Regions from separate parts of the Paenibacillus sp. KACC 21273 genome, predicted to be linked through region 2. Evidence: riboswitches for the same ligand, from Rfam matches in the RefSeq annotation. Region 2 holds a riboswitch; the other holds the start of a gene.
What was found. Region 2 has a riboswitch for cyclic di-AMP ahead of kdpF (K(+)-transporting ATPase subunit F). Riboswitches for the same ligand answer to the same signal wherever they lie in the genome.

Region 1: it holds a riboswitch for cyclic di-AMP, as region 2 does, so the genes downstream of both, PQ460_RS23370 (resuscitation-promoting factor) here and kdpF (K(+)-transporting ATPase subunit F) in region 2, are expected to answer to the same signal.

What each region holds. Positions count from the first base shown of each region.
Region 1 covers NZ_CP117876.1:5,322,517-5,330,738, reverse strand. The annotation lists gene PQ460_RS23385 (AbrB/MazE/SpoVT family DNA-binding domain-containing protein) at 1-199, opposite strand, end outside; gene PQ460_RS23380 (HD domain-containing protein) at 532-1,854, shown strand; gene PQ460_RS23375 (TatD family hydrolase) at 1,902-2,669, shown strand; cyclic di-AMP (ydaO/yuaA leader) riboswitch at 2,865-3,088, shown strand; gene PQ460_RS23370 (resuscitation-promoting factor) at 3,412-4,530, shown strand; gene rnmV (ribonuclease M5) at 4,728-5,276, shown strand; gene rsmA (16S rRNA (adenine(1518)-N(6)/adenine(1519)-N(6))-dimethyltransferase RsmA) at 5,278-6,162, shown strand; gene veg (biofilm formation stimulator Veg) at 6,269-6,544, shown strand; gene ispE (4-(cytidine 5'-diphospho)-2-C-methyl-D-erythritol kinase) at 6,765-7,619, shown strand; gene purR (pur operon repressor) at 7,790-8,222, shown strand, end outside.
Region 2 covers NZ_CP117876.1:3,101,726-3,109,947, reverse strand. The annotation lists gene PQ460_RS13500 (histidine phosphatase family protein) at 1-227, opposite strand, end outside; gene PQ460_RS13495 (DUF4177 domain-containing protein) at 460-663, shown strand; gene PQ460_RS13490 (SMI1/KNR4 family protein) at 872-2,422, shown strand; cyclic di-AMP (ydaO/yuaA leader) riboswitch at 2,974-3,178, shown strand; cyclic di-AMP (ydaO/yuaA leader) riboswitch at 3,241-3,422, shown strand; gene kdpF (K(+)-transporting ATPase subunit F) at 3,671-3,751, shown strand; gene kdpA (potassium-transporting ATPase subunit KdpA) at 3,771-5,441, shown strand; gene kdpB (potassium-transporting ATPase subunit KdpB) at 5,570-7,597, shown strand; gene kdpC (potassium-transporting ATPase subunit KdpC) at 7,678-8,222, shown strand, end outside.

The DNA of each region.
Region 1 (8,222 bases), 2.2 Mb from region 2:
CTTTAAAATAAGTTACATTTTCAGCATTACCGCAGAAAATACAAGCAGGCTCGTATTTTTTAAGCATGATGCGTTCGCCATCAACGTAGATTTCCAAAGCGTCTTTTTCTCCGATACCTAGTGTACGGCGAAGTTCGATAGGAATTACTACGCGGCCCAATTCGTCTACTTTTCTTACAATACCAGTTGATTTCATCATTACTGATCAATCCTCTCAAATTTAAATATATTAGTTGTTATTGGTTTGTTTGATGTGCTATCATTCGACAAATTTCTATGTTTTATGATATTCATAATACCAACGTTTCCCAAATCAGTCAACCTATAAATTGAGAAAAATAGAGTTTTTTTCTGTTTTTTTTGAAAAAATATTTTTATATAGCGGTATTATAAGGTATTATGGGCTTAAAATTATTTTGTCGATTTGGAAATTCGTAACTTGTATATACCGACATCATTCGACATTATCATCGAAGAATTTATTTTTAATTTTAAATAGTTGTGTTTTAGAGATAGAAGGAGGAGTTTGTTTTGAAGCCTGTACAACCTTTAGGAGAAGAAAAAGTATTTAAAGATCCTGTACATAATTATATCCACGTGCAAGATCGTTTAATCTGGACATTGATTAATACACCTGAATTTCAAAGATTACGTCGTATCAGACAATTGGGAACTTCTTATTTAACTTTTCATGGAGCAGAGCATAGTCGATTTTCTCATTCATTAGGTGTGTATGAAATTACACGTCGTATTATTTCTCAATTTGAACGTGGTGGTTATGAAGATTGGCCGCGAGAAGAAAGTCTAGTGGCTTTGTGTGCAGCTTTATTGCATGATCTAGGTCATGGGCCTTTTTCACATTCTATAGAAGAAGCATTTGATATGGATCATGAAGAATGGACCTGTCGTATTCTGCTTGGCGATACAGAAGTAAACCGTGTATTGGAAGAAGCAGAAACAGGTCTAGCTGAACGAGTCGCTTCTGTTATTCGCAAAGATTATGAAAAACCGATTGTTGTCAATTTGGTGTCTAGTCCGCTGGATGCTGATCGTATGGACTATTTGTTACGTGATGCTTATTTTACAGGCGTGAATTATGGAACGATTGATGTGGATCGTATTTTGCGGATGCTTCGTCCTCATAATGGTAGAGTAGTGGTTAAAGAATCTGGGATGCATGCGATTGAAGATTATTTGATGGCACGTTATCAAATGTACTGGCAAGTGTACTTTCATCCTGTAACTCGAAGTTCGGATATTGTTTTGCGACAGATTTTCCGCCGGGCTAAAGAATTGTTCGATCAAGGATTTGCATTTAAATTTTTACCGTACCCGTTACCTGCTTTATTTGAAGGAAATATTCAAGTACATGATTATTTATTGCTAGATGAAGCATTAGTACAGACAGCTTTTATGCAGTGGACACGAGAAGATGATGAAATTCTTGCAGATGTGTGTCATCGCTTTATGCAACGTAGACTGTATAAATATGTAGAGACCGATTTAATTGATTTGGAAACGATCGATAGTATTCGAAATGAATTTGCTAGAGTGGGATTGCATCCTCAATATGATCTGGAAATCGATTTTCCAACTGATCTTCCTTATGATGTATTTCGTCCGGGCGATCCGAAAAAGGAAAAACAAATTCTACTATTAGATCGTCAAAATCGTATTCAAGAAATTTCAGAAGTATCGGATATTGTACGTTCAATCAGCGGTATTCATCGTGGTCGATATCATCTCTACTATCCGCAGGATAAATTGGAAAAAGTCATTCATCAGTTATCAGAAGAAGTAGCAGCAATATTTGAAAATAAAATCAATCCACCTCAAATGGAATTTGAAATCTAAAATAAAAGAAAAAAGTGTGTAAAACAGAGAAGGAGCGAGGAAAATATATGTTATTTGATACACATACTCACTTGGATTCGATTGAATTTGCCGATGATCGTAAAGAAGTCATTGAACGTGCTTATGCACAGGGTGTAACACGTATGATCAATGTTGGCTTCAACCGCGAAACGATTCCAACCACAATGGAATTGGTAGAAAGTTACGAATTTATATATGCAGCGATAGGTTGGCATCCTGTAGATGCGATTCATATGCAACCTGGTGATCTCGAATGGATCGAATCGTTATGCAAACATGAGAAAGTAGTTGCTATCGGTGAGATTGGTCTTGATTATCACTGGGATACTTCTCCAAAAGAAGTGCAACACAAAGTATTACGTGAACAAATTGGTCTGGCACGCTCCATTCATATGCCGATTGTGATTCATAATCGTGATGCACACGAAGATATTGTAAAGATTTTACGTGAAGAAAATGCACATGAAGTCGGAGGAGTGATGCACTCTTTTTCAGGTAGCTGGGAAACAGCCAAAATGTGTCTTGATATGGGCTTCCATTTATCGTTTGGAGGACCGATTACATTCAAAAATGCGAAGCAACCTAAAGAGGTGTTACAAAAGGTTCCGATGGACCGTCTTTTACTTGAAACAGATTCCCCATTTTTGACACCACATCCTTATCGTGGAAAACGAAATGAGTCCGGTTATGTGACACTTGTAGCAGAAGCGGCAGCGGCGCTAAAAGGGGTATCACTGGAAGAAATTAGTACAATTACAACTAAAAATGCACTGGAACGATTTGGCATTCGATGAAAAACAGAGTAAATCACGCAAAAAACATCGTTAAACGGATATATGAATAAATTATCATCAAAAAATCGAAGAATATGACAACTTTTTAACCATTTATTCAGAAAAACGTGCTTGCTCGTCGCTTTACATGAGGGTTGGGTTCGGGATATTATTTCATCAGTGATTTAATCTTGCTGTTATCACGCAAGATTCCATGATTCGGTCTCGCTGAGTTTCCTGCATAGGAAAACGGGGGAACCAACATATGTCTTCAAGCCATTATTATCAGAATACCGAAGTCATTATGTATGATTCCTTTTACAGGGTCTATGGGGTGAATTGGAGGTACTCGCGCCATGAGCGGAGGAGCCTTCAAAGGGCAAGCAATACAATGTGTCCGAATCCGACAGCTAACCCCGTAAGCGATGCAGAGGCAACCTCGTATTTTCTAACGTTTTCCGAACTGTATTCAAATACGTCGGGAGCCAAGGAAAAGTTGCTCTTGCTCTTTTCCAGAGGCTTCTTTTGTTTTGGGCAAAAGGAAAAGGTATAGAGATACGATATTTGAAGCTTGATCTTTCAGATATTAGGTATGTCCCTTAGACTGACCATGGCGCAGGCATTTTTGAACATCACGAAAGATTATCACACAGATTCGATAATCTTATGCTTACGATCAGCCTGTGAAAATTCTGTTATATAGTCGCGTCATATACAATTACGTCACAGCTAGACGGCGAGACTATGAAGGAGGACGGAAGAAGTGGCAATTGCTCCTTTCGAAAAAACCCATGGTTCGCGCTCATCCAGCATGTCTTATGCGCTGAGTTGGAAGCAACAAAATCTACGCTATGTATTGTGGGCTGCATTATTGGTTATCGCTCTTGCAGCGATGCTATTGTCCCTACTTTATAATCAAGCGGGTAAAAATATTTCTGTTGTCATTGACGGCAAAGCACAAACCGTGGAAACACGTAAATTGATGCTTTCTCAACTGCTTGATGAAAATCAAATTAAAGTGGCACCACAAGATAAAGTGTCAATGCCGATGAATGGCGCACTTCAAGATGGCGATAAAGTTTATATTAACCATGCGGTTGCAGTAAACATTACGGCAGATGGTGGCACGAAGAAAATCTATACCACCTCTAAGACAGTTGGTAACACATTGGAGCAAGCTGGATTAACATTGTCAGGTCAAGATCAACTTACACCAGCAATGGAATCTTCAGTTCATGACAATATGGATATCAAGATTGTTCGCACCAAATCGTTTGTAGCGAAAAAAGTTGTAAAGATTCCTTATCAAACTGTTAAAAAAACCGATGCTTCTATGGTTGAAGGTAAAACAAAGTTAGTACAAAGTGGTCAAACAGGTAAAGTGGTTCAATACATCGAGAAAGTATACGAAGATGGAGAATTCGTCTCCAAACGTATGGTTGATAAAAAAACAACCGCAAAAGTGCAAGATAAGATTGTAGCAATAGGTACCAAAAAAGAAGAGCCTAAGCTTCTTGCAGCTGCATCATCTAGTGGAGGTTCCAGTAATAGTACTTCCAAAGCAGGTGTAGATTTTTCTTATGCGAAAGTACTGAACAATGTATCTCTTACTGCTTATTCGTCTCAAGAACCTGGTCTAGGTACAGTGACTGCTTCTGGAGCACGTGTAACAGAAGGTCGTACGATTGCAGTCGATACGAGTGTCATTCCTATGGGATGGTGGGTATACATTGAAGGCATTGGCTTCCGCCGTGCTGAAGATACCGGTAGTGCTATTAACGGTAATAAAATCGACGTATATATAGACAGCTTGAGCCAAGCGAGAGCATTTGGACGTAAATCCGGTTACACTGTATATGTAATTGGTCCGGTTAAACCCTAGTCAGGGTGTTGATTGGGATAACGCCATTGCTTAAGCCCAGTCATCTGTTATATGATATAAATAATATTAACCATGAGCGTGAATAAGGAAAACAAAAAGAAGAGGAATATTCCTCTTCTTTTTGTTCTGTTAAGATCAATTTATAGTGAATAGATAGAGGTCATTATTTACAGAGTGAAGGGAAGCGTACAATCAACGTGATTAAAGAAGTGATTGTGGTGGAAGGTAGAGACGATACAGTAGCGATTAAACGAGCTGTAGACGCGGATACGATCGAAACCGGTGGTTCAGCGATTGGAGCTCATGTTATTCGTCGGGTGAAGTTAGCTCAAGAACGCCGCGGTGTGATCATATTAACAGATCCTGATTTTGCTGGTGAACGGATACGTAAGATCGTCGCGCAGAAAGTACCTGGTTGTAAACATGCTTTTATTCCTGAAAGCGAAGCTACGCTCAAAGGTGATATCGGTGTTGAGAATGCTTCGCCTGAAGCGATTCGTGAAGCACTTGCACGTGTACACTCGGAAATGCCAGAAGCAGAGATTTTGATCGATTGGGAAGACTTGATCATGACAGGACTGGTAATGCAGCCAGATGCAGCAGAGCGAAGAATGAAAATGGGCAACTTGTTAGGGATAGGGTATGGCAACGGAAAACAGTTCCATAAGCGTTTGCGCATTTTTGGAATAAGCCGTGAAGAATTTGCAGCAGCACTTTCACAAATGGAAGCGGAGGAAGAACAATAATATGGATGAAAGACTAGATATAGCGACACCCAAACGCACTAAAGAAATTATAAATAAGTATGGATTTTCATTTAAAAAAAGTCTGGGTCAGAACTTTTTGATCGATTCGAATATTTTGAACAAAATTGTAGAAGCTGCCGAGTTAACACCTGAAAATGGAGCTTTAGAGATTGGACCGGGGATAGGCGCATTGACCGAACGATTAGCACAAGAAGCGGGTGCAGTGACAGCGGTTGAGATTGACCGTCGCTTAATTCCAATTTTGAAAGAAGTGCTAGAACCTTATCCACATGCTAAAGTACGTCATGATGATGTGCTTAAAGTCGACTTGCATCAATTGTTTCGCGAAGATTTTAGTGAAGTCGAAAAAGTCAGTGTAGTTGCTAACTTACCGTACTATGTCACGACACCGATCGTTATGAAGCTGTTGGAAGAACGCCTTCCGTTGGATAATATTGTAGTGATGATCCAAAAAGAAGTCGCTCAGCGCATGGCAGCGCCTCCTGGAGGCAAAGACTACGGAAGTCTAAGTATTGCTGTGCAATATTATTGCGTGCCTGAATTGATCTGTATTGTGCCTAAAACAGTATTTATCCCACAGCCTAATGTAGAGTCTGCTGTGATTCGCTTAAAATTGCGTGATCGTCCGGCAGTAGAAGTCGAAGATGAAGCTTACTTTTTTGAATTGATGCAATCTTGTTTTGTACAACGTCGTAAAACGATTGCCAATAACTTGCGTAGTCGCTACTTTGAAGGTGGAGACCGTACGCAATTAGAACAGCTTTTGGCAGAAGCAGGAATTGAACCTTCTAGACGCGGAGAAACACTTAGTTTGCAAGAATATGCGACTTTGAGCAGTGTATTTTTGAAAGCAGGTATCCGCTAAAAAAATTCGTTGACAAGATAAATTTAATACTGCTATAATTTAATGTTCATTTGACAAACCATCTTTTCTTTGATATAATAAGGAGGGAAAGAGGTGGTTGTAGTCAATGGCTAACAATGCGCTTTTGGAAATCAAACGTAGTCTTGATGCTCATGTAGGGCACAAAATTACGTTACGTGCTAATGGTGGTCGTAAGAAGACCATCGAACGAACCGGAGTTTTGGAAGAGACCTACCCTTCTGTTTTTATTGTCAAGCTCGCTGAAGAGCATCAGACATTTGAACGTGTGTCTTACAGCTATGCCGATATATTAACAGATTCTGTGGAAGTCACCGTCTGTGATGACGATTGTCAGACACGAATCGAATATGTTGGGAATTGAATAACTGTTTTATCATAAGACAGTCTTTATCTCCTTTCGGGGTAGAGACTGTTTTGTTTTGTGACTACATTTTATAGATATGAACGGAACCCGATACCCATATTAATAGACTTTATACTTCATTTTTTTTATAATATGGATTATTCGCAATGATAAGCACAGAAACCCGTACGCAGCGTATCAAATCGTTCGGATGGAATGTTGAGGGTGGAGGAACAGCATGAAGATATATGAAAAAGCACCAGCGAAGATTAACCTGATGCTGGATGTGTTACATAAACGACCGGATGGTTATCATGAGGTCGAGATGATTATGACGATGGTCGATTTAGCAGATCGGCTGACACTCACTGAATTGTCTCGAGATACGATCCAAATTTCCAGTCAAGCCGGATATATTCCTTTGGATGAGAAAAATCTTGCTTTTCAAGCTGCTCAAAAAATCAAAGCAAAATATAATATCAAACAGGGCGTACATATTCATATCGATAAGCAGATTCCAGTTGCTGCAGGTCTAGCTGGAGGTAGTAGTGATGCTGCCGCAGCGCTTAGAGGATTGAATCGTCTCTGGAACCTCCAGATTCCTCACGACGACATGATGGAGCTAGGTGCTTCTATCGGTTCTGATGTGCCATTCTGTATTACAGGCGGTACAGCGTTAGCAACAGGACGTGGAGAGCTTTTAACCCCACTTACCAGTCCACCGGATTGCTGGGTCGTTCTCGCGAAGCCACCGATCAATGTATCGACTGCTGATGTATACGGACGTTTCCGCGCTGATAAAGTAGCCAAACACCCTTCTGCTATCGAAATGCAGAAAGCGTTAGAAAATAAATCATTTGATGAGATCTGTGATCAGCTTGGCAATGTGCTTGAAGATGTGACACTGACTCACTATCCGCAAGTACAGCAGTTGAAGCAGGCGATGATCCAGCTTGGAGCTGATGGCGTATTAATGTCAGGCAGCGGCCCTACGGTATTTGGATTGATTTCAAAAGAATCTAAAGTAGCTCGTGTCTACAACGGGTTAAGAGGATTTTGTAAAGAAGTATATGCTGTACGAATACTAACTTAACTGATTTCAAATCGCAGTCTTTTTTACTCGATATGGTGCTCGATGATAAGCCATAAGAGAAAAAGATTGCGATTTTCTTTTACAAACACGTACAAAAATGTTATATTCACTTTAATTATTCGGGTTTAGGGTATAAAATGTCAATATTTTGTAGATAGCGAGGCGTTACGGTGAAAAAATTAAAGAGAAGCGCGCGGTTAGTGGAGTTAACTCAATATTTAACTTCGCGACCACATACGCTAATTCCATTAACCACTTTCGCTGATCGATACGGAGCGGCCAAATCATCGATTAGTGAGGATCTGACCATTATCAAAGAAGTTTTTGAAGAAGATGGCACAGGAGAGTTGTTGACACTTGCAGGAGCAGCAGGTGGAGTGAAGTATATTCCGAAGCTTGCCAAAGAAAAAGCATTTTCTTTTATGGAAGAATTATGCGGTCAATTGGGACAACCTGATCGTCTGCTTCCAGGTAATTATATTTATATGTCTGATTTGCTAGGGCAACCTGCTATTTTGAATGAAGTGGGTAAGATTTTTGCTTCTGCATTTGCAGATACGCCGATCGATGTGATTATGACGGTAGAAACAAAAGGGATTCCGC
Region 2 (8,222 bases):
GTAATCTCGCCATCATAAATTGAACGTGCCGTTTTAATCGCACGCGGTAGATCGCTTGCAAAACATTTCTCCCAATTGAATCCACGTAGATCTGTTGTACCATCGTGAATATCAGCGATATCATACTCTTCTAGCCAGGCGATCAGTTCACTCACTGTAACAAATTGGCGAAGAGGAAACTCTTTATTTACTTTAAAATGGCGGACAAGTCCGATTATCTTCGTCATGAGTCTTGTATAATTCCTCCACAATAGTATGGTCGTGCTGTTCCTGTACAAAAAATAAGTAGATAATTTAAGTTTAACATAGTCGTGCAATGAAGGGACACTATTCGCTATTTATTTTAAAATAAAAGTATACTACTGTAAGGCAACGTTTTGAAACCTGACACGTAATCGTGTATATTTAGTCGTAAGCTTATAATCTAAGATGAATTTGGTAAAAGAAAGGAAGAATATAATGAGTCAATGGGAATATCGTACAGTCAAATTACACGCTGGAGGCTTTCTAGGTGGCAAAGTAGATGATGCAGAACTACAAGAGCAATTAAACGCCTATGGATTTGATGGATGGGAGCTTGTATCGACATTTGATACCAGTCTTGCACAGGGCGGTTCACGAGAAATTATTTTAATTTTTAAACGAAGCGCTTTGCTCGATTAATGTTGTTAGAGCTATATCTAAAGTACATACTGGTCTAGCCCTTTTTGATAAATGATGATCTTTACCTTTAATATCGGTTCATACATGTTATATTTTAGGTGATGTTATCTTTGCAAAATTAGGTATACGGAATAAGGAACGGTATACTTTAACATAGAACGATGATCATGAGCACAAAGAAAGCCTCATGGAACAGGAGGAAACAACAATGATCGGAACATGGTTAGAAGAAATCAAATCCATATTACGACCAGAATTGAACAGTCTTGAAGAATCATTAAAAGCTTCGGCTGGAGATGAAGAAATAGAGCAGGCTGAACATACTATAGGTGTCTCTTTCCCGGATGATCTTAAAGAACTGTATCATATACACAATGGGGAGTCTCGTAGTGGTCCGGGATTCTTTTTTGGTTTGCAATTTTTGAGTCTAGAAGAAATGATTAGCGAGTGGAAAATATGGTCTGAGCTAGAGCCTGAATATCAGACGATGGGAGATCATTATTCGATTCCATCCGGTTGGATCAAAGAGCAGTATATCAACCGCAATTGGATTCCGTTTTGCCATGATGGCGGAGGGAATCATCTAGGGATCGATTTGGCTCCAGCAGAACATGGAGTAGTCGGACAGGTGATTAACTTTGGACGTGATGAAGAAATGAAGTATGTGATTGCCCGTAGTCTGGGTGAATTTATTCATTTTATGCGTGATACGGTGCGTCATGGAAATTACACTGTCGAAGAAGATGATGGATTCAAGTATTGGATGTACGGTCGCAACGAACAATCACGTATGCTCAAAGATGCACAGGCATATGCGTTAGCCGATCTACCCAAAACCAATACACCTTCTGATGAGCCTGAGATTCCGTTACAAGAATGGTTCCAACAATTAGATCAAGACTGGCAAGAGCGTATTATCAACAAATCAAATACGGTCGAAGAGTTTATCCATGCTCATCAAATCTTTTTGATTCGTGAACAGCTTACAGATATTACACCACTTGAACGTTGTCATGAGGTACGTGAATTAATTTTAAGTGTAAATGAGATTCAAGATATTCGACCGCTTGCAAATTGTCGAGAACTCAAAAAATTATATCTTGTTCGCAATCCGATTCGTGATCTTACTCCATTACGTGGACTGCCTTATTTGCAAATTGTTAATTTAGAAGGGACGTTGATTGAAGATTTAGATCCTTTAGCAACGTTACCGCATCTATGTAATCTGGATTGTACCGATACACGTATTCAAGATTATACGCCTTTGGCGAAGATGCAACAGTTAACGACTCTGGCTCTTTCTTCACCTTCCCGAGAAGCTGTAGAAGCTTTATCTTCTATTTCAGGACTACGGGAATTGAAAGTGTGTTCGCCTGGTGCATGGACAGCGGAAGACTGGCAACAGATCAGTCAGTCTTTATCTTTGCGCAAACTGCATATTGAAGATGCTTATTTTGCCGATATGAGTTGTCTACAAGCATGTGAACAGTTAGAAATGCTAACGATTCATGATACTCGTATTTCCGATATTTCAGCGATTGCCGATCTACCTAATCTGAAGCAATTGGAATTGAATAGTGGCTGTCAAATTAGCAATATTGAAACGATCTCCAAATCGGTGTCTTTAGAGCAATTTAGCGGTTCATTTGCTCAATTTCAATTACTCAAAAACTCGTTCGCTCAATATGTGAAATTCCACAAAATTGTAGGCGAAATGACAGATGAAGAAGAAGAAATCTGGCACAGTCATATACGTTAATACGATACTTTAATCATATCTAATCAGTCCCAAAGACTCTGTATAGCTCAAAAGCGACAGAGTCTTTTTTTGTTTTTTTATTATTTTTTACCTAAAATGATAAAAATGTAGTTGACTATCAATTTTCTAATTAGGTATAAATTCAATAGAATATGTTAAGACAATTTTGATTATACGAAAAATATAATGCTATTGATTCAGATATCAGCACGTTGTACCATTTTGCTTATGAAATTTATACAGGTTGACATAACAAGACAAAATGATAGGATATTGCGTAACAAATGACATAATCGTTTTCAGAATTTACTGCAAAACAATGATCAATATCATGTAACTAAAATAAAAAAGTAGATAAACGATGAAAAAGAGAGAAAATAGGAGCTTGAGATAGATAACTTTTCAATAGTTATCTGAAAATGAAAGCTGTGATGATTCACAGCTTTTTTTGCGTCTTTTCTCAGCTTTACAGTTGACAAGGACAGGCGTATTATTCATTGCAGGCAGTTGATGAATACGATTCAGCAACTGATATAAATGAAGTTTCCAATGTTTGTTGATCGCTGAGTTTTCGGTATTAACCGAAAAACGGGGGAACCAAATTGCGATTTCACAAAACGGTGTGAGAGCCGGAATGTGAATCGTTGGGGTGAATCTGCATACTGACTTAACCATGGTATAGTCAGACAATGCAGTAGGGCGACTCTCACCGCCCGAATCCGACAGCTAACCTCGTAAGCGTGGATTAGGAGAGAAGTGTGAAGCTTGTGCCGATCTGACACAGTGTAATACGACTCTGTGTTTTTTGATATGTTAACAATGTCACAACGCTTAATTTTCATATGCATATGAAAAGCGGGGGAACCAACCGTTGATGAAGATAACTGATACGAAGAGTCAGTTACTACACAACATGGGGTGAATTCCGGTATCTACCGGAACGGGCGATCTTCCAGCCCGAATCCGACAGCTAACTCCGTAAGCGTATAGGGGAGAACTCCTAACCAGCAACTCGGCAGGTACACGATAAGTGTGCGTGTTTGTAGAGGCCTGGGGAAAAGTTCTGCTTTTCTCCAGGCTTCTTTTTTTATGCCTTTTTTAGCAAATGATTACTTACAAAATGAATGCAGGGAGTCTTACACACATGATGGATATACTGATGATTGGTTTAATGGTGATCATGACTTTAGGGTTGAGCGGGTTGCTGCAATGGGCATCTGTAGCTATCGGAGAAAGAAGGAATGAGCGATGACTTGGCTGCTGTGGATTATTATTGGTGGATTAACAATCTATCTATGTTATGCATTGATTTATCCAGAAAAATTCTAATGGGTCAGGGGAGAACATCGTGAGTATCTTTTCATATATCGGAATTGCAGTCACTATTATCATCGCTATACTTATTGCTCGGCCAACCGGACATTATATTGCTTATGCTTTTGAAAATAAACCCAATCGCTTGGATCGTTGGTTTTATCCGATAGAAAAATGGATTTACAGGTTCGGCGGTATCAAAAATGAAAATCAAACATGGAAGCAGTATGCAGGAGCAGTTCTGATCAGTAATTCAGTGATCTTGCTGATTACGTACATGATCTTTCGTTTCCAACATATTTTACCAATGAATCCAGCAGGGATCACCAATATGAGTCCTGATCTGGCATTTAATACAGCGATTAGTTTTATTACAAATACCAATTTACAGCATTATAGCGGAGAAAGCGGATTGTCTTTATTTTCACAGATGACAGCGATCATCTTTATGATGTTTGTATCGCCGGCAACAGGGATTGCAGTCGCTATTGCATTTATTAGAGGAATCACAGGTAAGCCACTCGGTAATTTCTTTACAGATCTCGTACGAGCAATCACACGAATCTTGTTACCATTAGCATTTGTGATGGCAATTGTATTTGTAGGATTAGGTGTACCGCAGACATTGCATACTTTAATCACTGCGCAGACGTTACAAGGAACAGAGCAACAGATTGGTACCGGCCCTATAGGATCATTTCTAGCGATCAAAGAATTAGGTAACAATGGTGGCGGATATTTTGGAGCCAACTCTGCTCATCCTTTTGAAAATCCGGGCGGATTCAGTAACATGTTACAGATGTTAATGATGTTACTTGTGCCGATGTCACTTCCATTTACGTATGGTAAAATGGTTGGCAACTCCAAACAAGGTAGAGTATTATTTGTGTCGATGGTAATGATGTTTGTCGTCATGCTTAGTGTATCTCTTGTTAGTGAATCTCAAGGGAATCCATTGATTAATCAATTAGGTATTCAACATCAGTCTGGATCGATGGAAGGGAAAGAAGTACGGTTAGGTGAAGCACAATCTTCATTCTACTCTGTCGTCACAACCGCTTCAGAGACAGGTGCTGTCAATAACATGCATGACACGTTGACACCTATTGGCGGATTGATTTCACTTGGGAATATGATGCTTAATACGGTATTTGGCGGTTCTGGTGTAGGGTTATTAAATATTCTAATGTATGCCATTATTGCTGTGTTCTTATCCGGTCTAATGGTTGGACGAACACCTGAATTTCTCGGTCGCAAAATTGAAGGTAAAGAAATGAAGCTGATTGCAGTCACATTGCTTATTCAACCTTTATTGGTATTAGCGCCAACAGCAATAGCTGTGATGACACAATCCGATACGATTTCTAATCCGGGTTATCATGGATTAACACAAGCGTTGTATGAATTTACTTCATCAGCTGCGAATAACGGATCAGGATTTGAAGGATTAGGCGATAATACACCGTTTTGGAATATTATGACCGGTGTCGTTATGTTTATCAGTCGTTATTTCTCAATGGTAACGTTGTTAGCTGTTGCAGGGTCATTAATGGCGAAAAAACCTGTTCCAGAAACAAGCGGAACATTGCGTACAGATCAAGCATTGTTCGGCGGTATGTTTATTATTTCTGTTATTTTAGTCGGTGCGCTTACGTTTTTCCCGGCAGTTGTACTTGGACCGATTGCAGAAATGCTAACGTTGTAAAAAGAAAAAGATACACTCATCTCATGATGTAAAATGAGAAAAATAAATGATTGTTACACAATGAGTTATAGATAGAATTCGAATATATAGCATTTATACAGATAAGTGCTAAGTGGAGGAACAATGTAATGAAAAGTAAATCATCAATGATGAGCCGGGACTTGATCTCCAAAGCGTTACAACAATCTGTGATCAAATTAAATCCTAAACTGATGGCACGTAATCCAGTAATGTTTGTAGTTGAAGTCGGTTTAATTATCAGTTTATTACTCATTTTTGTACCGAATGCTTTTGGCGAATCGGTTTCAACAGGATTCAATATAGCAGTAGCCATTATTTTGTTATTCACGATACTTTTTGCGAACTTTGCTGAAGCATTAGCAGAAGGTCGAGGCAAAGCACAAGCAGACTCGATGAAAAATACGCAAAAAGAAATTATTGCAAATCGAATCGAAGGTGAGCAAGTAGTAGCTGTATCGTCTACACAGCTTCGTAAAGGTGATGTTGTCAAAGTCGTACAGGGTGAAATGATTCCCGGCGATGGTGAAGTAATTAAAGGTCTTGCTTCCGTCGATGAATCTGCGATTACAGGTGAATCTGCTCCAGTCATTAAAGAAGCAGGTGGAGACTTTAGTTCTGTAACGGGTGGAACGATGGTAATTAGTGATGAGATCATTGTTCGTATTACAAGCGATCCAGGTGAATCATTTATGGATCGAATGATTAGTCTGGTCGAAGGAGCAGAACGTCAGAAGACACCTAATGAAATTGCGTTAAACACAGTATTGATAAGCTTAACAATTATCTTTTTGATGGTTGTAGTAACACTTCCTTTTATGGCAAGCTATTTAAATATTGTTCTTTCAGTTCCGGTATTGATTGCTTTGCTAGTCTGCTTGATCCCAACAACAATTGGTGGATTGTTGTCTGCTATCGGGATCGCCGGGATGGATCGGGTAACACGTTTTAATGTGTTGGCGATGTCTGGTAAAGCAGTTGAAGCTTCAGGTGATATCAATACGATTATTTTAGATAAAACAGGTACGATCACTTATGGTAACCGGATGGCTAGCGAGTTTGTACCTACAGAAGGTCATTCACCACAAGAAGTCGGCGAATGGGCAGCAGTTAGTTCTGCTTTTGACGAAACGCCTGAAGGACGTTCTGTTTTAGAATTGATGAAAAAGCAAAATTGGGAATATTCTCAATCATTAAGTGAAGGTGCTGAAATTATAGAGTTTCGCGCCGAGACACGGATGAGTGGATTGGATCTGGCAGATGGTCGTAAAGTGCGTAAAGGTGCTGTCGATGCGATAAAAAAATGGGTCAGTTCTCAAGGTGGAAATATTCCTAGTAATCTGCAAGCGAATAACGATGCTATTGCTTCTGCCGGAGGAACTCCGCTTGCTGTTGCTGTAGATCAGGAAATCTATGGATTGATTTACCTCAAAGATACGGTCAAAGCCGGGATGAAAGAACGGTTTGAACAAATGCGTAGTATGGGTATCAAAACGATTATGTGTACAGGCGATAATCCATTAACAGCAGCAACAATTGCCAAAGAAGCTGGAGTAGATGATTATATTGCTGAAAGTACACCGGAAGATAAAATAGCTGTTATTCGCCGCGAACAAGCAGAAGGTAAATTGGTTGCGATGACAGGAGATGGTACCAATGATGCGCCCGCACTTGCACAAGCGGATGTAGGGATTGCGATGAATAGTGGTACAGTAGCTGCCAAAGAAGCAGCCAATATGATCGATCTGGATTCTGACCCTTCCAAAATTATTGAAGTGGTTGCGATTGGTAAACAGCTATTGATGACACGTGGTAGCTTAACAACATTCAGTATCGCTAACGATATTGCTAAATATTTTGCAATCATTCCAGCGATGTTTATGGTAGCTATTCCGCAGATGCAAGTATTGAATATTATGAATCTACATTCACCTATGTCTGCTATTTTATCTGCGCTGATCTTTAATGCAATTATTATTCCGATTCTGATTCCATTAGCGATGAAAGGTGTCGCTTATAAACCAATGAGCTCGACCAAATTGTTACGTCGTAATTTGTTTATCTATGGATTCGGCGGTGTGGCAGTTCCGTTTGTCGGTATTAAATGTATTGATTTGATTATGCAGACTTTTTTATAAGCATACTTGTATACAGATGAAATGATGGCTTCTATCAATACCAATACGTTACTACTTAGAACCGAAGGGGAAGAACAGGTATGAAAACGGTATGGATCACTTTACGAACAAGCGTTATTTTATTTCTGCTCTGTTGTGTTGTCTATCAATTAGCAGTAACAGGAATTGCGCAAGCATTTATGTCCAAGCAAGCGGATGGCAGTCTTATTTATAATAGTAACAATCAAGTGGTTGGTTCAGCATTGGTCGGACAAGCATTCACTGAACCTCAATATTTTCAAGGACGGATATCAAGTATAGATTACAATGCAAATGGATCAGGATCGCCCAACTTTGCACCGTCTAATCCAGAATTACTGAAACGTCTCCAAGAATCTGTCAGCACATGGCAAAAGCAAAATCCAGATGTACCTGTAGCCTCATTACCTGTTGATCTGATTACCAATTCAGGGTCAGGACTAGATCCTGATATTAGCCCTGAAGCAGCGACTGCTCAGATACCAAGAATCAGTCATTTGACCGGGGTGTCCGCAGATCAGCTCCAAACATTAGTTCAACAAAATACGATGTCCAGACAGTTGGGGATATTCGGCGAACCTGCTGTTAATGTACTAAAACTGAATAT